DNA from 2 places in the Endozoicomonas lisbonensis genome. Region 1 is predicted to be linked to the other one. Evidence: predicted binding sites of a transcription regulator. Region 1 holds the regulator's gene; the other holds the start of a gene.

Evidence for each region. The regulator PhoB, encoded in region 1, activates phosphate uptake and scavenging genes when phosphate is short. The targets are predictions, from matches to a motif close to TGTCATANNNNTGTCANA.
Region 2: the regulator PhoB is predicted to act here: its motif matches at 12,724-12,741, upstream of V5J35_RS14680 (Na/Pi symporter).

Annotation. Positions count from the first base shown of each region.
Region 1 is NZ_JBEWTB010000002.1:2,238,608-2,254,522, reverse strand. It holds gene V5J35_RS11240 (hypothetical protein) at 1-884, shown strand, start outside; gene V5J35_RS11235 (Leu/Phe/Val dehydrogenase) at 1,096-2,142, shown strand; gene pdhA (pyruvate dehydrogenase (acetyl-transferring) E1 component subunit alpha) at 2,192-3,277, shown strand; gene V5J35_RS11225 (alpha-ketoacid dehydrogenase subunit beta) at 3,270-4,250, shown strand; gene V5J35_RS11220 (dihydrolipoamide acetyltransferase family protein) at 4,290-5,348, shown strand; gene V5J35_RS11215 (PrkA family serine protein kinase) at 5,873-7,795, shown strand; gene V5J35_RS11210 (YeaH/YhbH family protein) at 7,889-9,166, shown strand; gene V5J35_RS11205 (SpoVR family protein) at 9,163-10,740, shown strand; gene V5J35_RS11200 (DesA family fatty acid desaturase) at 10,768-11,958, shown strand; gene V5J35_RS11195 (H-NS family histone-like protein) at 12,193-12,609, shown strand; gene phoR (phosphate regulon sensor histidine kinase PhoR) at 12,692-14,005, opposite strand; gene phoB (phosphate regulon transcriptional regulator PhoB) at 14,039-14,728, opposite strand; gene ubiA (4-hydroxybenzoate octaprenyltransferase) at 14,866-15,774, opposite strand; gene V5J35_RS11175 (chorismate--pyruvate lyase family protein) at 15,841-15,915, opposite strand, start outside.
Region 2 is NZ_JBEWTB010000002.1:3,054,053-3,069,967, reverse strand. It holds gene V5J35_RS14745 (YgiQ family radical SAM protein) at 1-1,388, shown strand, start outside; tRNA gene V5J35_RS14740 (tRNA-Arg) at 1,497-1,573, opposite strand; tRNA gene V5J35_RS14735 (tRNA-Ser) at 1,663-1,752, opposite strand; gene V5J35_RS14730 (SDR family oxidoreductase) at 1,874-2,698, opposite strand; gene V5J35_RS14725 (DNA recombination protein RmuC) at 2,695-4,053, opposite strand; gene V5J35_RS14720 (DUF2062 domain-containing protein) at 4,183-4,644, shown strand; gene V5J35_RS14715 (nuclear transport factor 2 family protein) at 4,666-5,037, opposite strand; gene V5J35_RS14710 (MFS transporter) at 5,075-6,250, opposite strand; gene V5J35_RS14705 (NAD-dependent succinate-semialdehyde dehydrogenase) at 6,380-7,843, opposite strand; gene V5J35_RS14700 (GNAT family N-acetyltransferase) at 8,004-8,579, shown strand; gene cueR (Cu(I)-responsive transcriptional regulator) at 8,576-8,962, opposite strand; gene V5J35_RS14690 (heavy metal translocating P-type ATPase) at 8,972-11,188, opposite strand; gene V5J35_RS14685 (ankyrin repeat domain-containing protein) at 11,418-12,644, shown strand; gene V5J35_RS14680 (Na/Pi symporter) at 12,791-13,948, shown strand; gene V5J35_RS14675 (TonB-dependent copper receptor) at 14,005-15,915, opposite strand, start outside.

The DNA.
Region 1 (15,915 bases):
CGACAGATGATTCAGTCGATATAGTTCGGACTCTCAATGACGAAACCTGGGAGCAGATTTCCCGGATGGTGGCTCAACAGGAAGAGCAGAAAAAAATAGATAAGCTTGTCAAAAAGCGAAACCAGTTTTTGTCTACTGAACCAAACTGGCTTCAGAGGCAGAACGAAATTAGGAAGAAAGCGGAGGAAATCAGGAAAATACATGAGGGCGAAGCCCTGGTGATTGAAAACGATCTCAGTCGTGACGACAGGGAATATCAGGTAACGTTGAAGGTGCCTGTTTACACACCTGAGCTGGTTGTGTTTGACCCTCAATTTAGCTATCACGGTAAGCTGCCTGCCAAAATCAAATTTAACACTTGTGGAAAAGAGCAGGGCGGTAGTAGTCACCAGAGTGGAGAGTGCGGACGTCGATCTCCGGTTCTCACAAGGCGATATTCAGAAAGAAACAACAAATTTCCTGTCAGCAACACTCACTTTGAATGGCCTTTTCTTTGTAAAATTTGTCGACAAGCAGGCTATTACAACGAAAAGGGGCTGAAAGATCATCAGCAAAATGAGCATCCTGAGAAGCTATTTCACTGTAAGTATTGTGACTGGCTTGGTTATACACAAGAAGAGCATATAAATCACGATTTGACACATAGAAAATCTCTGGAGAAACCCTATACCTACGAGGAGTGGGTGACAGGTTTTGAAACATTTGAAGTAAAGCGCAGAAAACAGTTTGGTGGTATTGAACCTGAAGAATCTGGAAAAAAATCAGAAAAATATGAACAGGGAGGGCTTCCCAGTCAGGAGAATGAAAATGTTGTACGTAGCTGGGGCTGGCTGCCTCCGATGATGGATCCCAGTCACTTAGCGCCCCGGCCTAAGGAAAGATAGAGCTTAATTCGGTAGTGCTTTGTTGGATGCAGGGATAACTTCCCTTCAGAATTTGACAAAAGCTTCCGATCTCATTCTTAATCACAATAAGGGATTACAATCCTGTTGCATTAATCTTGTAACCAACCCGTTTGCAGGATGCCTAAAATAATAATAAGAAACAAAGCAAAATCAGAGCCTTATCCGCTCTGGACCATTCGGAGGATCCCGTATGTTCAGACAGATAACCGAGGCCAGAATGAATGATATTCATATTAAATACGATGAACATTCAGGCCTGAAGTCCATTATCGCCATCCATAACACCCGCAGAGGCCCGTCACTGGGCGGTTGCCGTTTTATCCCTTACCCCTCTTTTGATGATGCCGTGACCGATGCGATCCGGCTGGCTCAGGGTATGAGTTACAAAGCGGCTCTGGCAGGGCTGGACCTGGGAGGTGGCAAGTCAGTAATCATGATGCCCGAAGGCGACTTTGACCGAACCGAACTGTTCAGTGCGTTCGGGCGCTTTGTTGATGAGTTGGGAGGGCGATATATCACAGCCATTGACAGTGGCACCGGGGTTTCCGATATGGATATCATTGCCACTCAGACCCGCCATGTTTCCTGTACGTCTGCCAGTGGCAACCCTGCGCCTTCAACCGCCAGGGGGGTTTATTACGGTATTCTTTCTACGCTCAAGGTTCACAAAGGGTTTGGCAATACTCTCAAAGGTATGACCCTTGCTGTCCAGGGGCTGGGAAATGTGGGGTATGCCCTGTGCCAGCTGTTGCACAGAGACGGCGCCCGGCTGGTTGTGTCAGACATTGATGACGACAAGGTTGAACAATGTATCCGGGAGTTCGGTGCCAGAGGGGTTAACCCGGCAGAGATTCATTCAACCCCCTGTGACATTTTCAGTCCCTGTGGCCTTGGCGGAATCCTGAATGAGCAGACTATCGATCAGTTGCAGTGCGGCGCTGTTGCCGGTTCTGCCAACAACCAGTTACTGACCCCGGAGTGTGGGGAACAACTGTTTAACCGGGGCATTCTTTACGCACCGGACTACCTGATTAATGCGGGTGGCCTGATTTTTGTCGCTATGATGCACGCCCGCAAAAGCAACGAAGAGCTGAATCACAGAATTAAGGGGATTGGAGAAACGCTGCTACAGGTCTTCCGCAGACAGCAGCAACAACAGGAGCCGGTTAACAGGATTGCAGACCAGATGGCTGAAGCTATGTTGTTTGGTGATGAGATCAGACAGCTAACTGCTTAAAACTATCTACTATAAACAGGCAATCCGACTAATAACAGAGGCTTTTACTGTGGAACAGAAAGAACTTAATCCAATTCCTATTTATCAGTACCTGGATGCTGAAGGTGAAGTGATCGAGCGACTGCCTGACTGGACACAGAAGAAAGAGATTCTGCTCGGTTACTATCGCAATATGGTGCTGGGACGCCAGGCTGATGCCAAGGCGATAGCCCTGCAGAGAACCGGTAAGCTGGGTACTTACCCTTCCTGTCTTGGGCAGGAAGCCATCAGTACCGTGTTCTGCTCTATGATGCAAAAAGATGATGTGCTGATTCCCTATTATCGCGACCATCCCGGACTGATGGCCAGAGGCATTCCACTGTCCGACATTCTGCTTTACTGGGGCGGTGATGAACGGGGCAGTGCCAGCGAACACTGGGGCAAGGACTTTCCCAACTGTGTTCCCATTGCCACTCAGGCATGCCATGCCGCAGGTGTAGCTGCAGCCCTGAAAATTCGTCACGAGTCCGGTATTGCGGTTTGTGCATTGGGGGATGGCGCAACGTCCAAGGGGGATTTTCTCGAAGCTCTGAACCTTGCCGGAACCTGGCAGCTGCCTGTGGTCTTTGTCATTAATAACAACCAGTGGGCTATTTCAGTCCCCAGAACCATTCAGTCAGGCGCTCCTACCTTAGCCCAGAAAGGCATTTCAGCCGGTTTGCCCTCTTATCAGGTCGATGGTAATGATGTAATTGCGCTGCACGAAGTACTCAGCGAGGCAATGGGCCGGGCTCGCAGTGGTAAAGGCGCAACGGTTATTGAAGCCATCAGTTACCGTCTGGGGGACCACACCACGGCAGACGACGCCAGCCGCTATCGCAGTAGTGACGAATTGCAGCAGGCATGGAGTAAAGAGCCCATCAAGCGACTAAGAACCTTCCTGCATCATCGGGGATACTGGGACGAACAGCAGGAACAGGCGCTTATCAAAGACGTCAGCCAGCAGATTGAACAGGAAGTTCAAACCTACCTCAACACGCCGCTTCCTCCCGTAAAAGACCTGTTTGATTACCATTACGCGAACATGCCATCAGCGCTGAAGCAGCAGAAACAGGAAGCCGAGTTGAGGGCTGCGGGAGGTCAGAATCATGAGTAAGATCACAATGGTAGAGGCTGTTAACCTGGCTCTGGATCATGCCATGGAAACCGACCCGGATGTGGTGATGCTGGGTGAAGACATTGGTGTCAATGGCGGTGTGTTTCGTGCCACTCAGGGGTTAAGGGATAAATACGGCTTTAAGCGGGTCATGGATACACCGCTGGCGGAAACGCTGATTGCCGGTATCAGCATAGGCATGGCTGCACAGGGTTTGAAGCCGGTGGCAGAAATACAGTTTATGGGATTTATCTTTCCTACCATGGAACAACTGATCTGCCACGCAGCCCGTATGCGTAATCGAACCCGTGGTCGTTTATCCTGCCCGATGGTGTTGCGGGCTCCCTTTGGTGGGGGCATTCATGCACCGGAACATCATTCAGAAAGCACTGAAGCCCTGCTGGCGCATATTCCCGGCCTGAGGGTGGTCATTCCGTCATCGCCTGTGCGGGCTTATGGCTTGTTGCGGTCTGCCATTAATGAACCTGACCCGGTTATTTTTCTGGAGCCTAAACGCATCTACCGGGCATCAAAGCAGGAAGTTCATCACAAGACGCCACTGCTGCCTCTGGATAAGTGCTTTACCCTGAAACAGGGTCAGGATGTTACTCTGGTCAGCTGGGGAGCCTCTGTAAAGGAAACTATGGAAGCGGCCAGTACTCTTGAGCAACACGGAGTTTCAGCCGAGGTGATTGACGTTGCCACCATCAAGCCTCTGGATATGGAGACTATTCTGACATCGGTTCAGAAAACCGGTCGATGCGTGATTGTCCATGAAGCCTGTAAAAGCTTTGGTGCAGGGGCAGAAATTGCTGCCAGTCTCGCCGAACAGGCGTTAACTGTGCTTAAAGCACCTGTAGAGAGAGTGACGGGTTTTGACACCATCATGCCTTACTATCGAATGGAAGATCATTATCTGCCCAGCCCTGACGACATTATGAAAGCTGCATTAAAAACATTGTCTTTTCATTAATCATCATTTCATTGAGAAATAAAAAACGAGAAGCTGCCTATGAAATTTTTTAACCTGCCCGACCTGGGAGAAGGAATTCCTGAAGCAGATATTGTTGAGTGGCATATACAGGAAGGCGACCACGTAAAAGAAGACCAGATAATTGTTTCTGTTGAAACAGCCAAAGCCGTTGTTGAAGTCCCTTCTCCGGTTACCGCTGAAGTAGCGCGTTTGTGTGGACAGCCCGGTGATACCATTCTGACCGGTGCACCACTGGTTGAGTTTGTATCGGAGGAAGAAGACACAGGGACAGTAGTTGGGAAGCTGGCAACAGACTCTGCCAGCCCGGAAGAAGACGATACTTTCTTTATTGGCTCTCCACCGGAAGACTCATTAGCAACTCCCTCTGCTCAAGGTTCCGTCAATGAGCTGGCTTCCCGCCTTGGCATGACATTAACCGAAAAGCCTGTCCAAACCGGATACGCACTGGAAAACCCTGAGCCTTTGAAAGGTGTTCGCAAATTTATGGCGAACACTATGGCGCAATCCCACGCCGAAGTCGTGCCTGTCACCCTGTTTGATGATGCCGACATTGATCACTGGGCAAAAGGTGAGGACATTACTGTACGACTGATACAGGCTATTACCAGAGCCTGTCAGGAAGAGCCTGCCTTAAATGCCTGGTTTGATGGCAACACGACCAGCAGGGAAGTGTTTGATACCGTACATCTTGGACTGGCAGTGGACAGTGAGGAAGGGTTGTTTGTTCCGGTCATTCGTGCTGCGGACACTCTGGACGCTAAACAGCTGAGAGATCAGATCAATGCTTTCAGAACCGCAGTTAATGAACGTACCCTGCCACCTTCGGAAATGGCTGGCGCTACGATTACATTAAGCAACTTTGGTGTGTTTGCTGGTAAATATGCAACACCGATCATTGTGCCTCCGATGGTTTGCATCGTGGGTGTCGGGCAGTTACGGGAAGAAATTGTCAGTGTTGACGGGCAGGCCGTCAGTCATAAAGTATTGCCGATTTCTTTAACCTTCGACCATCGGGCTGCAACCGGTGGAGAAGCCACTCGCTTTTTACATACGTTGATCACACAATTAAAAAAATAATGACGGGCGCTGGTGGACAGAATGGTTTATCGCAAAGCCGTCGTTCACCAGTTGCGTTGGTTGAAACACGCTTATGCCATTCGGGGCAACTATTTTGACAAATACCGATGTTGACAAACACCGATCCTGAAAAACTCCGCAACTTAACCAAATACGTCATCTGACTTATGTTACAAGTCTGTCAGAAATAAAAATACGGTATTTTAAGTCTCCAGCTATTGCAGATTGTCTAAAAACTCCACATTATAAATTTAAAGGGGCTTGCTTTTTCCCGCTCTGTTTGAGTTAACCTCCAATAAGTTTTTCTTATACGAAGGTTAAGCGTTCCATGATGTCAGCCAATGGAAATGGCTGTCAGCCTCGGCCACTTTTTAGCTTTTGGCTCAGGGCTGTTTTTTGACAGTTCTATAATTAAAAGGTGGTCTTTGTACTGATTCTGTCGATAACCCTGTTGTGAGAAGACTGTTTGTGCAGCCGCAGCGTGGGAATCGACCAAACACATCAGACAGGGCAGGTGACGCGATATGGATATCTTTGACAGCTATCAACAGAGGTTTAAATCCCATCAACAGGAAGAGCTGACCATTCAGGAATACCTGCAGTTATGCAGGGATGAGCCTTCCACTTACGCTAATGCTGCTGAACGCATGTTGCAGGCGATTGGCGAACCGGAAATGACCGACACTTCCAGAGACCCACGACAAAGCCGAATTTTTTCCAATAAACTGATCAAGCGTTATCCCGCTTTCAAAGAGTTCTATGGCATGGAAGAAGCCATTGAACAAATCGTGTCGTTTTTCAAACACGCGGCTCAGGGACTGGAAGAGAAGAAACAGATACTTTATCTGCTTGGGCCGGTCGGTGGCGGTAAATCCTCTCTGGCTGAGAAGCTTAAAGCCCTGATGGAAAAAATCCCCTTTTACGCCATTAAGGGGTCCCCGGTGTTTGAGTCCCCCCTGAACCTGTTTAATGCCGATGAAGACGGTGACATCCTGACCAGTGAGTACGGCATTCCCGGTCGTTACCTCGGCGGCATCATGTCTCCCTGGGCTGTCAAACGACTCAATGAGTTTGGCGGCGACATTACCAGGTTTAAAGTGGTTAAACTCTACCCCAGTATCCTGAACCAGATCGCCATTGCCAAAACCGAGCCGGGTGATGAAAACAATCAGGATATTTCCAGCCTTGTGGGCAAAGTCGATATCCGCCAGCTGGAAGAGTACTCTCAGGATGATCCCGACGCTTACAGCTTCTCTGGCGCATTGTGTAATGCCAACCAGGGCATCATGGAATTCGTAGAGATGTTCAAGGCTCCTATCAAGGTGTTGCACCCTCTGTTGACGGCTACTCAGGAAGGTAATTACAACAGTACCGAAGGCATGGGGGCTATTCCTTACAACGGTATTATTCTTGCTCACTCCAATGAGTCGGAATGGCAGAGCTTTCGTAATAATAAAACCAATGAAGCGTTTATTGACCGGGTAAATATCGTCAAGGTGCCTTATTGCACCAGAGTGACCGAAGAAATACAGATTTATGAAAAGCTGCTGGAGAACAGTTCGCTGAAAGAGTCGCCCTGTGCGCCGGATACTCTGAAAATGCTGGCTCAGTTCTCGGTGCTGTCGCGGGTGAAAGAGCCGGAGAATTCCAACGTTTATTCCAAGATGCGTGTGTACGACGGTGAAAGTCTGAAAGACACCGACCCGAATGCCAAGCCATTGCAGGAATACAAAGATGCTGCTGGCGTTGATGAAGGCATGGAAGGCCTGTCAACACGCTTTGCTTTCAAGATTCTCTCAAAAGTCTTCAACTTCGACCCCGGTGAAGTTGCCGCTAACCCGGTACATATGCTCTATGTTCTGGAACAGCAGATTGAGCAGCAACAGTTCCCGAAAGAGATCCATGAGCGTTATCTGCGCTATGTGAAAGAGTTCCTGGCACCCAAATACATTGATTTTCTGGGTAAGGAAATTCAGACCGCCTATCTGGAATCCTACTCTGAGTACGGTCAGAACATCTTTGACCGTTACATTACCTACGCTGACTTCTGGATTCAGGATCAGGAGTACAGAGATCCGGAAACCGGGGACATTCTTGATCGCGCCACCATCAATGAAGAGCTGGAAAAAATCGAGAAAGCCGCCAGTATTGCCAACCCTAAAGACTTCCGTAACGAAGTCGTTAATTTCGTATTAAGGGCTCGGGCAAATAACAACGGCAAGAATCCGGCATGGTCGAGCTATGAAAAGATGCGTTCAGTGATTGAGAAGAAAATGTTCTCTAACACTGAAGACCTCCTTCCGGTGATTTCTTTCAACGCTAAAAGCAGCAATGACGACCAGCGCAAACACAATGAATTTGTGAAACGTATGGTCAACAGAGGCTACACCGAGAAACAGGTAAGGCTGCTGGCTGAATGGTACATACGCGTAAGAAAGTCTCAGTAGCTCCGAAGTAAGGAGTTCCGGAAGTAGTTGTGAGGTCATCAGGCGGGGCAGGGATTTAGCCCCGCTGTACGACTAACAAACAGGGAGCGTGTGATGAGCATAATTATTGATCGTCGTCTGAACGGAAAGAACAAAAGTACGGTAAACCGTCAGCGCTTTCTCGATCGCTATCGCAAGCATATCAAGAAAGCGGTTTCTGAAGCGGTCAATAAACGCTCCATTACGGATGTTGAGTCCGGCAGTGAAGTCACTATTCCTACCAAGGATTTATCCGAGCCTCATTTTCAACACGGTCAGGGTGGTCGTTATAAACAGGTGCATCCGGGCAATAAGGATTTTGTTCAGGGTGATCGTATCAAACGACCCAACGGTGGTGCAGGGCGTGGCAGCGGTTCTGGTAAGGCTGGCAATTCCGGCGATGGAATGGATGAGTTTACCTTCCAGATTAATCACGAAGAGTTCCTTTCCCACATGTTTGACGATCTGGAACTGCCCAATCTGGTTCGCAAGCAGCTCCATGACGCCACAGAGTATGAAACCAAAAATGCAGGCTTTACCAATGAAGGCTCACCGGATCGCTTAAACATTGTTCGTTCGCTGCGTTCTGCCCATGCCCGGCGAATTGCCCTGGGCGGTTCCAGCCGAAAAGAAATTCGAGCCCTTAAAAAAGAACTCAGGGAAATGGAAGTCAGCCCTGACGCGACTGACCTGGAACGTGCCATTGAGTTGAGGGAAGAGATCAAACGGCTGAACGGTAAACTGAAGAAACTGCCGTTTATTGATGATTTCGATCTCAAGTACAACAACCGTATCCGGGTGCCACGTCCTAGCAATAAAGCGGTGATGTTCTGTGTTATGGACGTATCGGGCTCCATGACGCAGGAAATCAAGGATATGGCCAAGCGCTTTTTTATCCTGCTGTACCTGTTCCTGCAACGCAATTACAAACAGATTGAAGTGGTTTTTATTCGTCACCATACTGCGGCTAAAGAAGTTGACGAAGATGACTTTTTCTATTCAAGGGAAACCGGTGGCACCATTGTCTCCAGCGCCCTGGAAATGAGCCGGGACATTATCGACAAGCGTTACAGTCCGACTGACTGGAACATCTACATTGCCCAGGCTTCCGATGGTGATAACTGGGAAGGCGACTCCAGTGTTTGTTCAAAAGTTCTTACCGAATCCATTATGCACAAGGTGCAGTATTTCTCTTACGTAGAGATTACGGATCGCGCCCACCAGAACCTGTGGCGGGAATACGAATCGGTGGCCGAGCAGTTCCCGGATCATTTTGCCATGCAGCAGATTAAAACGCCTGAAGATATTTTCCCGGTCTTCCGGAGACTGTTTGAGAAGAAGGAAACAGCATGAGCGATGATGCAGCCCTGAGCGGTGATACAGCCCTGAGCGGTGATAAGGCTGTTAAAGATGAAAAGGAAAAGCAGTACATCTCCACCGGTCCTGACTGGACCTTTGAACTGATTGAGGAATACGACCGGGAGCTGGCACGAATCGCCGACAAGTTTCGGCTGGATACTTATCCCAACCAGATTGAAATCATCAGCTCTGAACAAATGATGGATGCCTACTCCTCCACAGGCATGCCATTGATGTACAACCACTGGAGCTTTGGCAAACAGTTCCTGCATACCCAGCAAAATTATCAGCGTGGGCGTATGGGGCTGGCTTACGAGATTGTGATCAATTCCAACCCCTGCATCGCCTACCTGATGGAAGAAAACACCGTGACCATGCAGGCGCTGGTGCTGGCTCATGCCTGTTATGGACACAACTCCTTCTTCAAGGGTAATTACCTGTTCCAGACCTGGACCGATGCTGAATCCATCATCGATTACCTGATGTTTGCCAAGTCTTACATTGCACAATGTGAAGAGAAGTATGGGGTGGAAAAGGTCGAAGAGATTCTTGATGCCTGTCATGCCCTGATGAATCAGGGGGTCAATCGCTATAAGCGACCTCGCCCGCTGTCTGCCGAACAGGAAAAAGCCCGTCAGGAAGAACGTGCTGAATACATCCAGCGAACCCTGAACGATATCTGGAGTACGATTCCCAAGTCAGAAGAGAAAGCGGAAAAGAAAAAAGTCCGCTTTCCCAAAGATCCGGAAGAAAACGTACTGTATTTTCTGGAAAAACACGCCCCGCTGCTGGAAACCTGGCAACGTGAACTGGTGCGTATTGTCCGGAAAATTGCCCAGTATTATTACCCGCAACGGCAGACTCAGGTGATGAACGAAGGCTGGGCCACCTTCTGGCATTATAATCTGATGAATGAACTGCATAACGAAGGCAAAGTGACTGACGGCTTTATTATGGAGTTTCTGCACTCGCACTCTAACGTTATTTATCAGCCTTCGTTTGACAGCCCGTATTACAGCGGTATCAACCCATATACCCTTGGTTTCAACATGTTTCAGGATATTCGCAGAATCTGCGAAGACCCGACCGATGAAGACAGACAGTGGTTTCCGGATATTGCCGGTAGCGACTGGCTCGAAACTGTGCATTTCGCCATGAAAAACTTCAAGGATGAAAGCTTTATTCTGCAATTCCTTTCCCCGAAGGTCATGCGGGATTTAAGGCTGTTTTCAGTGCTGGACGACGAAAGTAAGTCCTATCTGGAGGTGGATGCCATTCATAACGGATCGGGCTATAAAGAAGTGAGGGAAGCTCTGGCAGCCCAGTACAATCTGGGCAACCGGGAACCTAATATTCAGGTGTACAATGTTGACACCCGGGGCGACAGGACATTAACACTGAGGCACTATGAACATCAGGGGCGACCGCTGGATAAAACCACTCCTGAGTTGTTAAAGCACATTCACCGGTTGTGGCAATTTGATGTCACCATGGAAACCTGTCAGGGTGATAAAGTGACTCAGTCTTATCACTGCCCTGAAAAAAGTGACTCACCGAAAGAGAAGTGAGCCTGTTCGAATCAGTGAGGTATTCAAATGTGGTACGAAGGCATGCTTGCCCTCTCACCTTTGGGAGTCATTCTGGCAACGTTGTTGCTCACTCACATCACTATTTTGTCTGTCACTATTTATCTGCATCGGCACAGTGCTCACAATTCGGTTGACCTGCATCCGGTACTCAAACACGCCTTTCGATTCTGGCTATGGCTGACAACCGGAATGCGCACAAAAGAGTGGACGGCCATTCATCGTAAACATCATGCCCGGTGTGAAACGAAAGAAGATCCTCACAGCCCGGTACAAAGAGGTTTGGGAATCGTACTCTGGCAGGGCGCTGAGCTGTATAGAAAGGAAGCCAGAAATCCTCAGACAATAGAAGGTTATGGGCAACGAACGCCTGAGGACTGGATTGAAAACCATCTTTATACCCCTTATCCATTTCTCGGTATTGCCATCATGTTATTGATTGATGTCGCCCTGTTTGGCCTTATTGGTATAACCGTCTGGGCTATTCAAATGATCTGGATTCCCTTTTTTGCAGCGGGTGTGATTAATGGTGTCGGACATCATTCAGGCTATCGCAATTTTGAATGCCGAGATGCAGCCCGCAATATATTTCCCTGGGGAATACTGATTGGTGGTGAAGAATTGCACAATAATCACCACACCTACCCAAATTCTGCCAAACTATCGGTTCGCCCCTGGGAGTTTGATATAGGCTGGCTCTGGATTCGGCTGTTTCGCTTTTTAGGTCTGGCCAGCATCAAAAGAACGAAGCCATTGGCTATTCGCAATAAAGATAAAAACCATATTGATCGTGATACCGTAATGGCTGTTATTAATAATCGATTTCAGATAATGGCGCAGTACCGTCGTCAGGTCATTGCGCCACTGGTCAATCATGAGCAAAAAATCGCTACTGAAAAGACAAAGCGTCTTTTAAAATCGGCTCAAAAGCTTCTGGCACGGGAAGAGCATCTGTTGGCACCTGCTCACATGGAAAAAATTCATTCAATTATTGATACCAGTCAAGTTTTGAATACCATTTACAGGAAAAAGAAAGATTTACAGGCGATCTGGCATCAAATTAAAGACCAAAATGAACGCATTGAAGCCTTAATTCAGTGGTGTCATGAAGCTGAAAGCAGTGGAATCAAAGTTCTGCAGGACTTTTCCAGAAGCCTGAAAACCTATACCCTGCCAGAACCAGCCTTAAAACAGGGGTGAATCCATCACAATTCTTTGAGGGCAATTCAGGGGATAAATAAAATATTTCTTTTTAAGTCAGCAAGGTTATATTGTATTCATTCAATTGCATATTTTTACATTTTTATTTTGTAAAATAGACTTGAATACTTCCATCAATTAAATCCTTGCTGTATAAATAAGGACACTTATATTAACACCCAAGTCCGTACAAACATAATTCGGATATTAAGTCAGATGAGGGAGTCATTTTAAATGAACGTTTTTGAAGAAATTCAACATCGCCTGAGCAGCAAAACCCGTATTCGTTCCCTGTTCAAAGATGTTCATGTCGAAGATCTGGAGCGCATCATTTCTCGCATGAACGACGTTCTTGCTGAAAAGCTGGAAGCTCGCGATAAAGAAGATGAAAAGCGCCAGGCCAAAATTGAAAGCATTGAAGCGATCAAGCAGATTATGAATGATCGCGGCGTATCCCTGGACGATTTGGGTGCTCTGGAACTGGAAGCCCCTAAAAAGCGTCGTAACATTCAGAAGTACACTTTTGAATACCAGACTGAAGCTGGTGACACCATTCAGTGGGAAGGCGCTACCACAGGCCGTCTGCCTCGCGACTTCCAGGCTTACCTGGACCGCACTGGCAAAAAACGCCTGGACTGTGTTGCTGAATAATTCTTTCAGCCATCACTGACAGTAAAAAGGGAGCCTTAGCTCCCTTTTTACGTTGGGCAACATTGATATTTCTGATCACTCATCAATCTGCGAAAGCCACCAGCCGTTTCCTGGGGAAATGACAGACAAACTTGCTGCCCTTGCCCGGATGACTACTGATACTGATCCGACCGCCGTGACGCAGCATAATATGCTTTACAATGGCTAGCCCCAGACCGGTTCCACCGGTTGCATGACTACGGCTCTTATCAACCCGGTAAAAACGCTCCGTTAATCGGGGAATATGGATTGGATCGATACCAATACCATTATCTTCCACCATTAAATGACCACGATCTTCGTCCTGCCACCAACGTACATAAATCTTGCCACCTGCCGGGGTATAGCGCACAGCATTGAACACCAGGTTCGAGAAGGCACTACGCAGCTCGTGAGCGCAACCGGCCAGTTCGGCGTCTTCAGGGCATTCCAGGTGAATCTTATGCTGGCTCTCCCCACTTAACGCCTTACTATCCTCAACAATGGCATGAAGCATCGGCAGCAGACTGACAGCGCTGTTCTCGTCGATTTCAGCGGCTTCCAGTTTGGAAAGCGTCAACAGATCCTGAACCAGTCCCTGCATACGCAGTGACTGCTCCTGCATACGGTTCATGGCCTTGCCCCATATTGGTGGAAGATCATGATCGTGTACACCGTCGATCAACGTTTCCAGATAGCCTGAGATCACCGTCAGTGGCGTTCTGAGTTCATGGGAAACGTTTGCCACAAAATCCTTACGCATGGTTTCCAGCTGCATAAGGCGGGTGACATCGCGGACAATGATCATGCGGTTGCCACGGCCATACACGGTGATATTCACTTCAATCTGGTACTCATCATTGAGCGGCGAGGGAATCTGCAGCGGTTTTTGATAACGACCCTGCTCAAAATAATCCACAAAGCGTGGATCACGCAGCAAATTGGTGACGGGCTGCCCCTGATCGTCGGGCTTCTTAAAGCCTAACAGCTCTTCTGCCGCAATGTTCCACCATTCAAGATTGTTATGACGATCCACCATGACCACCGCGTCTTTTAACGCGGCTGTCGATGACTGGATTCGATCTATAACGGTAGAGAGTTTGCGGCGGGCTCGTCCATGGTGCTTCTGAAGGCGATAGATTCCGTCGAATATCTCCCCCCACAGGCCTTTACTTTCAGGTGGTTCTTCGTTGCGGTCTTTGGCAGCATTCAGCCAGTCCAGCAACCGGAACAGCTCTTTAACACTCCAGAGGCAATAAGCTGCCAATACGAGAGAAAGCCCGAGAAAAGCGTTGCCCAGAAGCCAGCCAAGACAGAAGCCAATACTTGAAAACAACAGCATTCGGCTCAGGATGTAAGATTTGGTAATACTGGTCATTCCGGATCTTTTTTCGAGTGTTGATAAACAGCTTTAAACCTTTACCGAGAATCGGTAACCCGTACCACGAACCGTCTGTACAAAGCCTTCATAGTCTGATCCCAGAGCTTTGCGCAGCCGACGGATATGGACGTCGACGGTTCGTTCTTCCACGTACACATTGCCTCCCCAGACCTGATCCAGCAACTGCCCACGTGTGTAAGCCCGCTCCTGATGCGTCAGAAAGAACTGCAGCAACCGGTATTCAGTGGGTCCCATTTCCGCCGGGTTGCCGTTGATGCTGACCCGATGACTGACAGGGTCAAGTTCAAGACCTTTAATAACAATCGGGTTCTGGGAGTCCATCCCACCTGCACGACGCAAGACGGCTTTCAGGCGCGCAGCCAGCTCCCGTGGGGAGAAGGGTTTGACGATGTAATCGTCTGCGCCTGTTTCCAGCCCCTGAATTTTATGGTCTTCCTCGCCTTTTGCGGTCAGCATGACAATGGGTATCTCAGAGGTCAGCTCATTCCGTTTTAAACGACGTGCGAATTCAATGCCGGAGATATCCGGCAACATCCAGTCCAGCAAAATAAGGTCTGGTTTGTGATCGATAACATGAGCATGTGCCTGTTTGGCGTCAGCCGCTTCCAGACAGTTATAACCTGCCATTTCCAGAGCGACAGAGACCATTTCCCTGATTGGTTCTTCATCGTCTACGATGAGAATTGTTCTTCCTGACATGCCTGTTCACCTTTCTTGTCTCATCTGTTTCGGAACCTGGCAGCCTGTTTTGCCAGATAAAATCCCCATTTGCGCCATTACACAGCTCAAATGTTACAAACAGATGACACCTCTATCTTATGGAAGCTTAAAAAGGCTTAAACATAACCGAAAGCAATGCCCAAGAAAATGACGGCTCCTACCCAGTGGTTACTGAGAAACGCTTTAAAGCAGTCCATTCTTTCCCGATTTTGCGTTCGTAACTGCTGATGAACAAACAATCCTGCCGCAACCACCAGAGAACAATAAAAACTCAGGCCAAGACCTGCCTGAATACCGACCATTACTAATGTACCAAGAGCCAGGCATTGAAGGACGCCGATAATGATGTTGTCCAGCTCACCAAACAAAATAGCGGTCGACTTGATACCAATTTTCACATCATCATCACGATCCACCATGGCGTACTGGGTATCGTAACCTACCGTCCAGAACACGTTACCAAGAAACAATAACCAGCCAATCTGACTTATCGTTCCACTTTCTGCGGCGTAGGCCATGGGGATGGCCCAGCCAAAAGCGGCTCCCAGAACCACCTGAGGCAAGTGAGTAAAACGTTTGGCAAATGGATAAATAGCCGCAAGGGCAAGTCCACCCAGAGAAAGCATGATGGTCAGAAGGTTCGTAAGAAGAACCAGAACAAAAGACAGGGCGACCAGAAGCGAGAAAAAAAGCAAAGCCTCTTTTTCATTGATTTTTCCCGTTACCAGAGGGCGGTTGCTGGTTCTTTTTACACTGCCGTCATAGTGGCGATCCGCATAATCGTTGATGACACAGCCGGCACTGCGCATCAGAACCACTCCGGCAATAAAAATTAACAGGTTTTTCAGGCTGGGCAGACCTTCTGCTGCCATCCACAATGCCCAAAGGGTGGGCCATAACAAGAGGTAGATGCCAATAGGGCGATCCAGCCGACACAGCTGGACAAAATCCTTTATGCGGGGGTAGCGGGCCGAAAAAGATTGAAGGTTGAAAGAGTCCCCCGCCAGTTTTTTAAGGTACGTCATGATGATTGTCATTGTTGCAACTGGCTTGGGTTTCAGTCTAACAGGTTAGACTTTCTATAAGTACTCTTACATAAGCTCTGGATTGTATTCCGGTAAAAAAACTTCGCAAACCGAAATAGCTTTACCATTCAGGAAAAACTG
Region 2 (15,915 bases), 820 kb from region 1:
GCAAGTCAAAACAGTCTGAATCAGAAGAGCCACAGCCTTTACGCATTATCCCTCAGCCTTTGCAGGGCAAAGCAGACATAGACAGGGATAAAAGTTTCATAAGACTACCGTCATTTGAAAAGGTCAAACAGGACCCGACGCTTTATGCGCACGCCTCAAGGGTTCTGCATCAGGAAGCAAACCCGCACAATGCCCGGATTCTGGTGCAGAAGCATGGCAGTCGGGATGTCTGGATAAACCCACCTCCGGTACCACTGGAAACCCGCGAAATAGATGGCGTATTTGGCATGAGCTATCAACGCAGGCCGCATCCGTCTTATGGCAATGCCAAAATTCCTGCCTATGACATGATCAAAACCTCGGTAAACATTATGCGAGGTTGTTTCGGCGGCTGTTCATTCTGTTCTATCACCGAGCATGAAGGGCGCATCATCCAGAGTCGCTCAGAAGAATCGATACTCAGTGAGCTGGAAGACATTCGCGAAAAAGTGCCGGGCTTTACTGGCCAGATTTCAGATCTGGGTGGACCTTCTGCCAATATGTACCGCCTGTTCTGTAAGGAAGAAAAAGCACAGGCTAACTGTCGTCGTTTATCCTGCGTGTTTCCTGGCATTTGCAAAAATCTGGAAACCTCCCATAAACATACGACACAGCTCTACCGTAAGGCTCGTGCTATTCCCGGCATCAAAAAAATCGCTATCGCTTCCGGATTGCGTTATGACCTTGCTGTACACGACCCTGAGTATGTGCAGGAGCTGGTGACTCATCATGTGGGTGGCTACCTGAAAATTGCTCCGGAACATACCGAGAAGGGCCCTCTGAACCAGATGATGAAGCCGGGCATAGAAACCTACTATGCCTTTAAGAAGATGTTTGATCACTTCTCCAGACAAGCTGGTAAAGAGCAATACCTGATTCCTTACTTTATTGCCGCCCACCCCGGCTGTGAGCATGAAGATATGATCAATCTGGCGCTCTGGCTGAAGAAAAACAAATACCGTATCGACCAGGTGCAAACCTTCTATCCGTCGCCTATGTCACTGGCCACTGCGATGTATTATTCCGGTCGCAATCCGCTGAAGAAAGTTTCTTACAAAAGCGAAAGCCTCGATACTCATAAAGAGCTGCACCACCGTCGTATTCAAAAAGCGTTCCTGCGCTACCATGATCCGAAAAACTGGCCATTCCTGCGTCAGGCATTAAAAGAGATTGGTCGTGCGGACCTGATTGGCAATGGTGCAAATCAGCTGGTTCCTGCCGATGAACCTCGCCAGTCAAAGCAAAAAGGGGCAACAGCCAGACCTTCGCAAAAATACCAGAAGGCTCGCGGTGGACAATGGGACAGTCGTTCTTCCAAGCCTCAGAAGAACAGGCGCAAACGTCGATAACAAGATACTGACAGGTCTGTGCTCTTGCGCAGGCTTGTCTGCCTGATCAGAAAAACAAAAGCAGCACATACGAAAAAGCCCACATCATTTGATGTGGGCTTTTGAATATGGCGCGCTCGGGAGGATTCGAACCTCCGACCGCCTGGTTCGTAGCCAGGTACTCTATCCAGCTGAGCTACGAGCGCGCAATTTGTTGCGTGGCTATTTTTACACCACTCAATTGATCAATTCAACACCAATCAATCTTTATTCAGACTTTACTTAAGTCAGAATCTGGCGGTGAGGGAGGGATTCGAACCCTCGATACGCGTTAACGTATACACGCTTTCCAGGCGTGCTCCTTCAGCCACTCGGACACCTCACCGTTATCGCTGCTGCTTTCGAAGAAAGTTTGTCGCTGCGAACAGGTGGCGTACTTTATAGCAGTGTTTGCTAAAAGGCAAAGGCAAAATATCAAAAAAACTGGATTTCTCGGAAAACCCCTACTACTTCAATCGGTTAAGATGGAAGGCGCGAGACAGAACTGCCTCAAATATACGCTCTGGCAGCAGTCGCTGTAAAAACGGCAGACTTCGACTGCCATTCCCTATTTTGACTGAGCCGGATGCTTTACCGGCTTTTACCCGCCCGACAATGACACGGGCCACCTTTTCAGCCGGGGTAGGGTTGTCCTGGGAAGCGCCAGCCCGTTTCCATAAAGCATCTTCGATGGGCTTATAAAAAGAGTGGCCAGGCAGGGCTCGTGCCAGTGCTTGCCTGGCATTATCGGCAAAACGGGAACGAATGGCTCCGGGCTTTACACTCATCACGTCAATACCAAAAGGCTTGAGCTCCATGCGTAACGTGTCAGAAAAAGCATTAAAGGCCGCTTTTGAAGCACAGTAAGTTCCTGAGAAAGGTGTCACCACCTGGCCGGATACACTACCTATATTGATGATGGTGCCAGACTTTCTTGAAACCATGGCTGGTGTAACTGCCTGAATCAGTTTAAGTGGTGCAAAAACATTGGTTTCAAACTGCATCCTTACTTCCGACTCAGGCATCTCAATGACCGCCCCCATGGCACCATAACCGGCATTATTTACCAGCACATCAATTCCACCAGCCACTTCCATACTGGCGACCAGTTCCCTGACCTGATCATCACAGGTGACATCCAGAGTCTCAATCCGAATATCTGATGATTCAAGGTCTGATAAGGTGTCTCTCTTTCTTGCTGTCGCCCAGACCTGCCAGCCCTGACTGGCGAACTCTTTCGCCAGGGCTCTGCCAATACCTGACGAACAACCGGTAATTAAAACATTCTTCATTTGGTCTTACTTTCAGGCAGCTGAGATAAGTCGGATGTATCCAGTGTTTGTCTGGAAAACTCTTTTTTCACCCTGACACCGAGCGAAACAAATTCATTCGTTTGTGAAATCAGGTTGCCACGCCCCTGTTTGAGGGTGTTCATGGCTTCATCATAAGTATTTCTTGCCGTTGTCAGCTGAGTGTCGAGTTTTTCCATCTTCTCAACAAATACCCGCAACTTGTCGTAAACCAGACCGGCACGATCGGCCAGCTTTCTGGCATTGGCATTTTGTCGTTCAATGGTCCACAGGTTGGCAACGGTTCTGAGGGTGGCAAGCAGTGTGGTGGGCGTCACAACCACAATATTCTGTTCAAAAGCATCGTTAAACAGCTTCTGGTCATGCTGGAAAGCGGCAATAAAGGCAGGCTCTACGGGCATAAACATAAAAACAAAGTCTGGTGTTTTTACGCCTGCAAGGTTTGGATAGTCTTTATCGCCCAGGCCTTTAATATGATTACGAATACTGAGGATATGCCGCGACAGGGCCGACTGCCTTTCATCATCATCCTCTGCATTCACGTAAGCCATGTAGTCCACCAGCGACACTTTAGAGTCGATAATCAGATGTTTTCCCTCTGGCAGATAAACAACAAAATCTGGTCGTTTATTCTGACCTTCATCGTCCTTGAAGTTAGCTTCCCGCTCGTACTCTTCCCCTTTAATCAAGCCACTGCTTTCAAGGATTTTTTCAACCTGAAGTTCCCCCCAGTTGCCCTGTAGCTTCTTATCACCTTTAAGGGCTCTGGCAAGGTTACCGGCTTCATCTGTAATTCGCTGATTCAGGCTGTGCAGGGTTTCGAGTTGCTGCTTTAAGGCTGCCCTGCCTTCCATATCAGCCTGTTGAGCCTGCTCCACTTTATTTCGAAAGTCGCCCAGCTGTTCTTTAAAAGGTTTGAGTAATGTATCCAGACGTTCCTGATGCTGCTGGGAAAACAGTTTGCCTTTGGCTTCCAGAATTTCACTGGCAATATGATGAAACGCCTGCTTCTGGGTTTCGCGGTTATCTTCCAGTTCTTTTATCGTTTTATCATGATGCTGTTGCTGCACTTCCAGACGTGTTCTTAATTCCCTTACAGCCTGTTCAGCCTCACTGCGATTCTCGCGTTCCACCTCAATGCGTTCCAGTAAACGAACCCGGTCGTCTTCACCCTGCCGGATACGCTGGTCACGCTCAGCCACCCGATCCTGCTCACTGCTTAACAGGGTTTCCAGCTCGGCCTGCATCCGTACGTTTTTTTGCCGTGCCACCAGCCAGCTCAATAAAGAGGACAATACTGCAACAATAGCCGCCACGATCACTGTGGTTGAGGACATAAACAGAATCTCAGTCAGGGTTGATCTTCAGTCATGTTACTATTTCAATCGTTTGTTTTCATAGACATCAGTCGGGCTTAAGCCTTTTTGAGAATTGCTACAGTCGGGAATAGCCGAAGGAATGAGTCATTGAATTCTTTTGTTCGGGAGCGAATCGTCTCTCCCATAAAAGCTTTACTGAACCAGGGGTTGAATCCGGACTCTCTGGCGTTGTGCCTTGCAATCGGCTTTGTGCTGGGCTTCTTTCCTGTGTTTGGCGTCACCACCCTGCTCTGCGCACTGACTGCCGCGGCTCTGCGACTGAATCAGGTCGCCATACAGGTTGCCAACTACTGCGGTTATCCATTGCAGTTTATTCTGTTTATTCCGTTTATACGGCTCGGGGAGTATCTGTTCGGACTGGAACGTATTTCCGTAAATCCTGCCGATATTTTTATGCTGACAAAAAGCAATTTTAGTCTGTTTCTTGAACTTTATGGTCTGGCCATCGCAGCCGCCTGTGCAGCCTGGGTGCTTGTGGCAGTACCAGTGGTGATACTGTTATGGAAGGGGTTTGCCATTCTGCTGAAAGCAAAGATGAAAACAGTTTAAGCGTCCGTGCTTAATGCAGTTTTAATACTGTTCCTGTATTTCAAAAAAGTCCTGCGACAATTTCCATACACCAGCGTCGTTTTTCACCCATTCCTCCAGTGTGATGACGCCTTTGCCCACATTCATAGACCAGCTCGCTCCCAGATGAACCTTTTCATCGCTGACCTGTTTCAACCAGATGTCCGTATAATGCAAATCAGACGCTCCGGACAGAATAAATGGACGCCAGAAGTTGTCTATATTGTCTTTGCCGACATATTCTCCCATTGGATCAGCCTGCATGACCGCATCAGGCAAATAAGCGGAAACGCAATAGTCGGCATCTCCCTGGTTAAAGTGCTTGACCCATTGTTTGCTGGCAGTCAGAACTTCAGCTAGCACATGGTGACTCATGAGCCGCCTCCTGATGATCGCTATGGGTCCATAAAGTTTAGGCTAATTCAGTGTCACTGATTTTTTGATTCCAACTCAGAACCAGGCCAAGCATTGCCACACACAAAGGCACTGTTACCAACAGCAGGCCAACCCAGCCAATGGCATGCAACAGCAGGCCAGATGTCAGAGCCGCCACGGACTGGCAACCAAAAATCAAAAAATCATTCAGCCCCTGGGCTTTTGCCGTTTCTGACTCTGAGTGCATGTCGGGCAACAGGGATGTACCTGCCACAAACAGGAAGTTCCAGCCAACACCCAGCAATACCAGAGCCCACCAGTAATGCATAAACGACTGATCCATGACACCAAGGACGACACAAAACAGATAAGCAGCCAGCCCAAGTACAATCATGCGCTTATGACCCAGCCGCTGCACCAGCCAGCCTGCAAACAAGGACGGAATAAACATTGCCATAATGTGGCTCTGAATTACCCACTTGGTTTGCGTCAGAGAAAATTCATTTATCTGATTCATGCTTATGGGGGTAGCCGTCATAATCAGTCCCATCACACAATAAGCGACAGCGCCACTGAAAGCTGCCACCAGAAAGCCTCTCCGTTCCAGCAGTTCCTTTATGCTGCCGGACCCTGAGCCCGATTTCCCACCCGGGTTGCGGGTATTCTGGTAGCCGATGGAGAGTATGAAAAACGCCAGCAAAAACAATCCGCCCAACAGAACGAATGCGCCTTCAAAAACGCCCGAAAACCAGTGCTGTCCAAAGATCACCAGTTCAGGCCCAAGCCAGGCGGAAACAAGCCCTGCCACCAGAATCCTCGAAGCCGCTAACGGTCTCTGCTGCGCCTGTACACTTTCCATTGCTGCAAAACGGAACTGTTGCGAAACCGCCCCAACAGCCCCCAGCCCACCACTGGCCAGCACAAAAAGCCAGAACGATGCCTGAACCAGAGACCACATTGCCAGCATTGAGAAGCAGACACCGCAAAGCATGGCTGTTAAAAACAGCCTCTTTCGCCCCCAGCGGGCAGCAAGGTGAGCAGCAGGGTAAACAGACATCGCCATGCCAATCACCAGTACGGCAACAGGCAGCGTTGTCCATTCCTGTGACGGTGCAAAACCATGAGTTGCGAGAGCTGCCGAAAAAATCATCAATGGTGTGGCACACATGGCAAATGCCTGGGCAAAGAACAGTGTTCTTACATTGGCTGGCATAACAAATCCATTGTCGTATTGTTATCGTTGTTGAAAAAAATTGCTGTTGAAAAAAATTGCTGTTGAAAAAAATTGTTATTGAAATGAAGAAAGACTGTCAGGCCTGTCTAAGCCTGACAGTCAGGAGAGCTACATGCCCCCCAACAGAACGTATTTGATCTCCAGATAGTCATCAATGCCATAACGAGAGCCTTCACGTCCCATTCCGGACTCTTTTACACCGCCAAAGGGTGCCAGCTCGGTTGACAGAATACCGTCATTAACCGCCACCATACCGTACTCCAGAGCTTCAGCTACCCGGAATACACGACGTAAATCGTTGGCATAAAAATAGGAAGCCAGACCGTATTCGGTATCATTCGCCATACGAATAACGTCGTCTTCATCGTTAAAGCGGAATACCGGTGCCAGAGGCCCAAAGGTTTCTTCCTTATAACACTGCATTTCGGGCGTTGCGTCAGCAATCACTGTCGGGGTATAGAACAGATCACCAGCAGCGTGTTTTCTGCCGCCGCACACCAGTCGTCCATTTTTGCTGACCGCGTCCTGAACGTGTTCATCGGTTTTTTCAACCGCTGCACGGTCAATTAATGGTCCCTGATCAAAATCTTCGACCAGACAGTTACCTACAGACAGCTCTCTTACCTTTGCAGCAAATTTTTCTATGAACTCATCATAAACGCCTGCCTGAACAAACAACCGGTTGGCGCACACACAGGTTTGTCCGGAGTTTCGATACTTGCTGACAATGGCACCTTCTACAGCCTTATCAATATCCGCATCATCAAACACAATAAAAGGCGCATTACCTCCCAGTTCCATGGAGACTTTCTTAACCGTGTCAGCACACTGTTTGATCAGTAATTTGCCAATCGGCGTGGAACCGGTAAAGGAGAGTTTGCGAACCGATGGATGAGACGTCATTACACTACCAATGGCAGAGGCTTTACCGGTAATCACATTGACGACACCCTCCGGAATACCAGCCCGCTCGGCAAGTTCTGCCAGAGCCAGAGCAGAAAGTGGCGTGACTTCTGCTGGTTTTATAACAATCGTACAACCAGCAGCCAGGGCAGGTGCGGCCTTCCGGGCAATCATGGCCGAAGGAAAATTCCACGGTGTAATAGCAGCAACCACCCCAACAGGCTCCTTGGTCACCAGGATGCGCTTGTCACTGCCATGGGCAGGTACAATATCGCCATAAGCCCGCTTGCCTTCTTCCGCAAACCACTCAAGATAAGACGCTCCATACACCACTTCGCCTTTTGCCTGTGGCAGGGGTTTGCCCTGTTCAGCGGTCATCAGCGTTGCCAGATCGTCCTGATGTTCCAGCATTAAATCGTGCCAGCGCCTTAGCAGTACAGCCCGTTCTTTAGCCGTCTTACGTCGCCAGGAAACCATTGCCTGCTCTGCGGCTTCGACCGCTTTAACGGTCTCGGCTTCTCCCAGTCTGGGTACGTGGGCAATAACTTCTCCAGTCGCAGGGTTAATCACCGGAATAGGCTCAACACCACTCGCCTCAACAGACACCCATTGCCCGTTGATGTACGCCTGTTCCCGCAATAATCCAGTATCTCTCAGTTGTAGTGCCATAATGACTCCCTCTTATTTATCTTTTTATTGAAATCTGGAACTTAATTAACAACTTAACCAACAAGCAAAGATCAGAACTACCGGGTACAGAGACCAGGGAGACTGCCTGTATAAAGAAGCAGCTGCTGCATCAATAAAATTATTATGGAAACAACTATTTATGAAAATAGTCACAGCAACTGAAGCGGATCGTACCATTATTTTCAGTATGTTGGCTAAGTCCTTTGCTGAAGATCCTTATGTTTCCTGGCTCTATCCAGACAAAGACCTGCGCATGAGCATCTGGCCCCGGGTCATGGAAGCCATTGGGGGCAAAGCGATCGGCTGCAGAACCACTTATATGACCGCCGATGGCAGCGGCGCAATACTCTGGCTACCACCCGGTGTCGAACCCGACCTTGAGAAAAAGATCCAAATCTTTCAGGCCAGCATCCCCCCCTCCCGGCTTGAAGCAGTCAGGGAAATGGATCGGCAGTATTTCAACCTGAAACCCCCATCATCCCCCTGGGTACTGTCCATCATTGCTGTCGACCCTGATCATCAGCAACAGGGCATCGGTTCAGCCCTTATGGAGTACTCATTGAAGCAGATCGGAGATCAGGCGAAAGAGTTGTTTGTGCTGTCCTGCAACCCCAGAAATATCAGCTTTTACCAGCGTTCCGGTTTTGAGCTGCTGGGCAGGATTCAGGCCGATGATGCTCCCCCCATGCACCCGTTGCTGCGGATTAATCATTAATCCGACAGCGCTGTCAGAATACTGCATTGAGGGTTATCATCACCGGCGCAACTCTCGATTAGCCGGTTCAGGCTGGACTTCATGGCTTCAAGCTGTTGAATTCTGGACTCGACATCCGCCAGTTTTTCTCCGGCGATTTTTTTAACATCGGCGCTGCGACGCTGGCTGTTCCGGTTTAATTCCAGCAACTCCCGACACTCATCCAGACAGAAACCCAGTGCTCTTGCCTGCTGTACAAACTTCAGCTCCTGGACCTGTTGGTCAGAATAATCCCGGTAGCCATTTTCCTGCCGCCGGGCAGCAGGAATAAGGCCAATGCTTTCGTAGTATCGGATCGTTTTACTGGTCAGGCCGGTTATTGAAGCCACTTTAGAAATGTTCATGGTGCTGATTTACTTGAATTTTCTCAACCTATTGGCATTCGTCACAACTGTAACCGATGAACAGGCCATCGCTGCACCCGCCACCACAGGGTTGAGCAACATACCCGTCAATGGATAGAGAACACCTGCCGCAACAGGAATACCCAGGGTGTTGTAGATAAATGCTCCAAACAGATTTTGTCGTATGTTCTTCAGGGTCGCTCTGGACAGTAATACAGCATCAACCAGTCCGTGCAGCGAAGACCGCATCAAGGTGATATCCGCTGACTCAATAGCCACATCGGTGCCACAACCCATGGCAAAACCAACGTCAGCCTGTGCCAGCGCGGGCGCATCGTTAATGCCATCACCGGTCATCCCCACCTTTTCTCCAGCTTCCTGTAGCTGCTTCACATGAGAAGCTTTATCCGCTGGCAACACTTCAGCATGAACGTCATCAATGCCAACCTGCCTTGCCACAGCTTCAGCGGTTTTTCGATGATCCCCGGTCAGCATAACCACTTTTATACCGGCAGCTTTTAACCGTTCAATCGCGACTTTAGAGTCGGAACGTATCGGGTCGGCAATGGCCAGAATGCCCACTACCTGTTTCTCCAGCGAAACCAGTACAGGGGTTTTTCCTTCGTCAGCCAGGCGGTCAACCTCTGCCTGCCAGCTGTCGTGCGATAGTTTATTGAACGTCATCCACTGTGCATTACCCAGAAGAACATTCTGACCATTAACCTGTCCTGAAATACCAAAGCCGGATTTCATTGCAAAGTTATCAGGGGCAGAAAGCGTCAGGGAACGAGCCTTTGCGGCTGAAACAATGGCTTCTGCCAGTGGATGCTCGGAGGCAGATTCAAGGCTGCCAGCCAGTACCAGAAGCTGTTCTTCACTGAAACCATCCGTTACCAGAATGTCGGTGACTGCCGGAGCGCCTTCCGTTACCGTACCCGTCTTATCGACAACCACTGTCGTTAACTGACTGGCTTTCTGCAGGGCTTCACCATTGCGAACCAGCATGCCAAGCTCAGCGGCTCGTCCAACCCCGGCCATCACTGACATTGGGGTCGCCAGACCCAGCGCACAGGGGCAGGCAATAATCAATACGGTGGTCAGTACCACAAAGGCGTGAGCAACGGCGGGCTGTGGCCCAAGAAAGTACCAGACCAGCGCTGAGAGAATAGCAATGACAATAACCACTGGCACAAAGACCGCAGAAATCTGGTCCGTCAGCCGGGTAATGGGCATTTTGGCATTCTGTGCCTGTTTCACCAGTTGAATGATATGCGCCAGTGCCGTGTCTTTGCCGACTTTTTCTGCCACAAACAGGATCGAACCATTCTTGTTCAGCGTGCCTGCAGCCACTTCATCATCAACACCTTTGCTGACTGGCAGGGGCTCACCTGTCAGCATGGATTCATCCACCAGCGTTGTACCACTGGTTACCCGACCATCGACGGGGATTCGCTCACCTGGGCGAACACGAACGATATCGCCAGCCCTGACCGCCGTCACCGGCACATCAATCTCTTCTCCCTCTCTGACAATACGAGCCGTTTTTGCCTGAAGCCCCAACAACCGCTTAATCGCTGAGCTGGTTTTACCCTTTGCCCGAAGCTCCATTGCCTGACCGATATTAATCAAACCGATAATCATGGCAGAGGCTTCAAAATACACATGTCGAGCCGCCACTGGGAACCACTGAGGCCAGAGTACCACCACCATGGAGTAGACCCATGCTGTCCCGGTACCCAGTGCAATCAGCGTATCCATGGTGGCAGAACCGTGACGAACCGACTCCACCAGCCCATTAAAGAAATGGCGTCCGGAGAACACCAGAATCCCCAGGGTGACCATACCGACACTGCCCCACAACCACTGATCCTGAGGGGTATGAACACTCATTGGGATAAAAAACATCGACAGCATCAGCGGGATACTGACCGCCAGCGCAAAGATGCCATGCTTCAGAAGATAACGGTACTGTTCCTGGTCACGCTGTTCCTGCTGACGACGATTGTCTTCTTCGCTGTCAATTAGCGACCCTGGCTTACCAATGGCTTCAAGTGCCTTTAGCAGTGTGACCACATCTGGCAAACCATCCACTTCTACAGTTTTCTCCGCCAGATTGACCCGGGCATCCTTCACATCGTCAACGGATTTAAGGGCCTTTTCGATTTTTGCAACACAGCCTGCACAACTCATATCGGGTACAGACAGGCTGATTGTCTCCTGATTCATACAACCTGCTTCCATTAATGGTTTCATTATTGTGAAGGATAAACCTTCCCGTCGCTGGAAGGTCAAGGTAAAGCATAACGATCATAATCAGTCCGGAAGACTTTGTGGCTGCTATCCATAAACACAAAGTGGTTAAATCGTGAAATATTTGTTTTTTGAGCCAAACTACTCTTGAAAAACAATGATAACTACTACCTACCCTCTGCAAGGATAAAAACGGACAATAAATATGAGATGCATTCTGCTGACCATAAGTTTATTTTGGTGTTTTTCCTGGATCACCGCTTTCGCTCACTTTCCTGCAAAAGAAGAATTATATGAGTTATGCCATCTGGATGATCAGGATGAAGCTGAGCGCAGATTGCATGAGCAGTTGCGATGTCACAATTATGAAGATGGCGTCAATTTGTTTCGATGGTTTACAACCGCTATAGATGAGCGCCCATTCAGTTATCCTTCATTTTTTTTCATATCTTCAGGTAATCAACGGCTAACCCGTTTATTAATAAACAGGATGTCAGATATTATAAACCAGCCAGTTTTGATGCCTCTTCATGAGCCTTTGCTTCACACACTTATTAATACAGATTTGTTTTATTCTGTCAGTGTTGGAAACCTTGAAAGAGTGCTATTCCTTTTAAACCAGCATCCGCGCCAGGCACGTATTCTTGATCATAATCGTCACTCACTGTTGAGCTATGCAGTCAGGCATGGGCATGATGACATCATAAGAAGCCTCTGGGCGAGCCTGATGCCTGATTTTCCTGACATTGATGGAAATAACCTGATGCATCTGGCAGTACAATACAATCAAACTTCAACTATACGCCTGCTTTTGTCTTTAGGTTATCCGCTGAATAATAGAAATCGCAGAGGGGAAACACCTCTGTTCCAGAGCGTGCTTGAAGGTCATGAATTCGCCACAAGGCAGCTATTATCTCAGGGAGCAAATCCTGATATTGCAGACAATACCAGTCAACGACCATTACAGATCGCGTTTGCCAGAGGCCATACAAATCAAGTTATAAGTTTAATTGAACATCAGCTAGCACCTATAGAAAATGCCCTGGGAAGGTATATGGACATCCAGACAGCCGAAACTGAAGCTATCGCGGTTAATTGTTTGATAGGTCATAGTTCAGCGGACAATACCTTTACCAACGGCGTTTACGGCCACTCTCTTATCAGAAGCCCACACAGGCAAAACCTGTTAAGACTCTGTCAAAATCTGCGAAGTCAGGCAGGGCAGTTAGCTCAGGCACTTCTGCTTAACCAGGCAACACAACAAAGTTTATTTCATGACTTGCAGCTGCGCGGTCCTGAACACCAGAACCGGCTAGAGGAACAACGTCAGCAGTTGCAGGCTTTCAGGGAGCGTCTACAGCAGGTACTGCAACGCCTGCAAAACGATTTGCAACGAATCAGGCAAAATGCCTGCAATGGTCAGGCACGTTAACCGTCGCACAGCACTTTGACACAGGCGATTACTGTCATTTCAATCAAACTGTCATAATATTTCAGAAAAGTGTCAGCTTTGTAATATTTCTGAAACATAAACCCTTTACCTTCGCCACCATCATTAACGCACTAAGGTGCAAAGACATGTCTGAGATGACAGCCGTTAATTCCGTTTCAAACGACAAGATGATGACCCGCCACTATGGTCGCATCTGGTTAAAGGTAATCCTCTGGATTTACGCCCTGCTGGTTGCCGTAAGTGTTGTAGGTTCCGGTTTCAAAATGGTGGTCGGCGGCAACGCTGCTGAACTGTTTAACTTTGCCAACAATGCTTTTCTGGCTCTGATTGCCGGCACCCTGGCAACTGCACTGGTGCAGTCTTCCAGTACGGTGACATCTATCATTGTGGGACTGGTGGCTGGCGGACTGCCAGTACACATGGCAATCCCAATGATTATGGGTGCCAATATTGGTACGACTATTACTAACACGGTCGTTAGCCTGGGTCATATGGGTTGTAACAAGGAGTTCAAGCGGGCTTTTGCGGCTTCCACTATCCATGACTTCTTTAACTATCTGGCGGTGCTGATTATTCTGCCGCTGGAACTGATGACCGGATTCCTGAGTAAACTGTCCCTGTCCGTGGCTGAAATGCTGATTGACACTCAGGACATGAGCATGAACTTCAACATTGTGAAGTTCCTGACCGCTCCGGCAGAAGACATTATCAAAGGTTTTGCAAACCTGCTGCCTGACACCACCCTGGGCGGTCTGGCAATGATTTCCTTCGGTATATTCCTGATTTTCTCAGCCGTAGTTCGTCTGGGCAAACTGCTGAAAAAGGTAATGACCGGCAAGGCGAAGAATGTTCTGGAAAAATCCATTGGCCGTGGTCCTGTTTCCGGCATTGCTTCCGGTGCCGCCATGACCGTCATGGTTCAGTCGTCTACCACCACCACCTGCCTGATGGTGCCAATGGTAGGCAGCGGACTGTTCACGGTTCGTCAGATGTACCCTGTGACTCTCGGTGCCAACATTGGTACTACGATTACTGCCATTCTGGCTGCCACTGCCATCTCTGCCGATGCCGCGATGCCTGCCATGACCATCGCTCTGGTACATCTGTTCTTTAACCTGTTTGCTGTCGCCTTTATTTACGGCATCAAGCCTCTGCGTGAAATCCCGCTGTACGCAGCCGACAAGCTGGCTGATCTGGCAGTGAAGAAGAAGGCTTACGCATTTGCCTATCTGGCACTGGCATTCTTTGTAGTGCCTGCACTGGCGATTCTGGTAACAAAATAACTATCGGTCGCGCATTAAACGCCCTGCAATTCATCATTGCAGGGCGTTTTTATTCGTTAGAACAACACTTCCACCCCAACCCACAGCTGTCTGCCCGGCTCATGAACCCTTAAGGCTTCAGGGTTAAAGGGATCGCGACTGCTGCGATTGACGTGCAGGGCATAGGTTCGGTCAAACAGATTTTCGACACCACCCTGCAGCTTTAAACCTTTAGCCAGCTGATACCAGCCATGCAGATGCATCACGCCATAGCCTGACGATTCACCAACATCCAGCCCACTTTGGGTATCCACCTTATTCTGCCGGGCTGCAAACTCACATCTTGCACCGAGTAACCAGTGACCGGTGTTGTAATCCAGTTTAATACTGCCCATCAGAGGTGGGATCTGTGGCAGGTTTTTCTGTTGCGAATCATCACGGTTTTCGCCCCGTGTCCATGACAAACCAATGGCTGGTTGCCAGTGTCCAACGTCGTAGCGAGATTCCATTTCCACACCATATAAACGTGCATCGACGTTTTTATACAGTCTGGCCCCTGTTTCTCCTGAAGTACGGAGGATAAAGTCGTTGACCTCATCGACAAAAGCCATCACCCGAAACTGTGCCTGCTCTGTCTGAAACTGATAACCGGCATCCAGCTGATGATGAATCTCGGGCTTTATCCGGGGGTTACCGACCCAGTCATCGCTGCCATGACAGCAGGAACCTCTGGAAGCGATGTAACGTTCAGAAGCATCAGCCGTCCGGACGCTGCGGCTGGCACGCAACTCAACAGACTGTGCGGATGAAAGATCATGAACCCAGCTCACCAGACCACTGCTGTTACCTTCACTGACTTTACTGGCCTTGTAACCGTAGTACTTCTGGTAAAGCGCATCCGGACTGCTGGCTCCCAGCGTTCCGGCAGCGGCTTTCGTCGCTTCCGCTTTAAAGTCATCATAGCGACCACCCACCCTGAGGTGGTTTTTATCGCTCAATTCATAATCCAGTTCAGCAAACAACCCTGCCTGACGATATTCAACGCCTGGCCACATATGAGACTGATACTGGTCAGCCTGTGAACGGTTGTCCAGAGCTACTTTATAGCGTCTGGCATCCCGGTCATTGGCCTGATAGTCGACACCAATACGCAGCTCACTCTTTTCCGTAAAAACAGAACCCTGCAAACGCCCTCCCCAGGTCAGTGACGAGGAAGGTGCTTTCAAACCATTGGGAACAGTGGGTTTGCGTCGCCTGACACTGTAATTGTCCATTCGGTGTTCAACATCAGAACGGTACGCTGACAGTTCGAGGGTATCAAATAGCAGAAAGGACTGGTCGTAACGGGTTTTAAATCGCCAGATATCGGCTTTAGCCCAGGGAGCGTCCATACCATTGCCTGAGTAATACACATCGTCGTCACGAACCGATTCGACATTCAACTCCATGCGGGTAAACCCGGCAACCTCTCCGGAAATAATTAAACCACCGGTATTGGAGTGAAAAGCCGAGCTGACCTTATTGCCACTGCCATCCTTATAGTTATCCCCATCCTGATAAGCACCATACGCCCGCAACCAGTTTTCAGAGTTGCCTGCCGCAATATCCAGAGACAGGTCTTTGGCTCTGGAGTTTCCGGTATACCCCATATTAACCCTGCCGGTAACCGATGGGTGCCAGCGCATACCACGATCGTTGTTAAAGTCAGGATCGTCTCTGGTAAACAGTACCGTACCGCCAGAGCCACCAGCCCCATAGATGACCGACTCATATCCCCGAATGACTTCCACTTTGTCGTACCCGGCCCGACTGACGTAAGTGGTGGGTGGGTCCATTCGCCCCGGGCAGGCACCATGAACATAGGCACCATCCATCAACACATTCAGCTGACTCTGCTGCTGGCCACGGATAATCGGCTCGAAACCTTTACCACCTTTTCTGGAAGCTGTTACACCGGTGATTTCTCTTAAAGCCTGTCCCGCATCAGT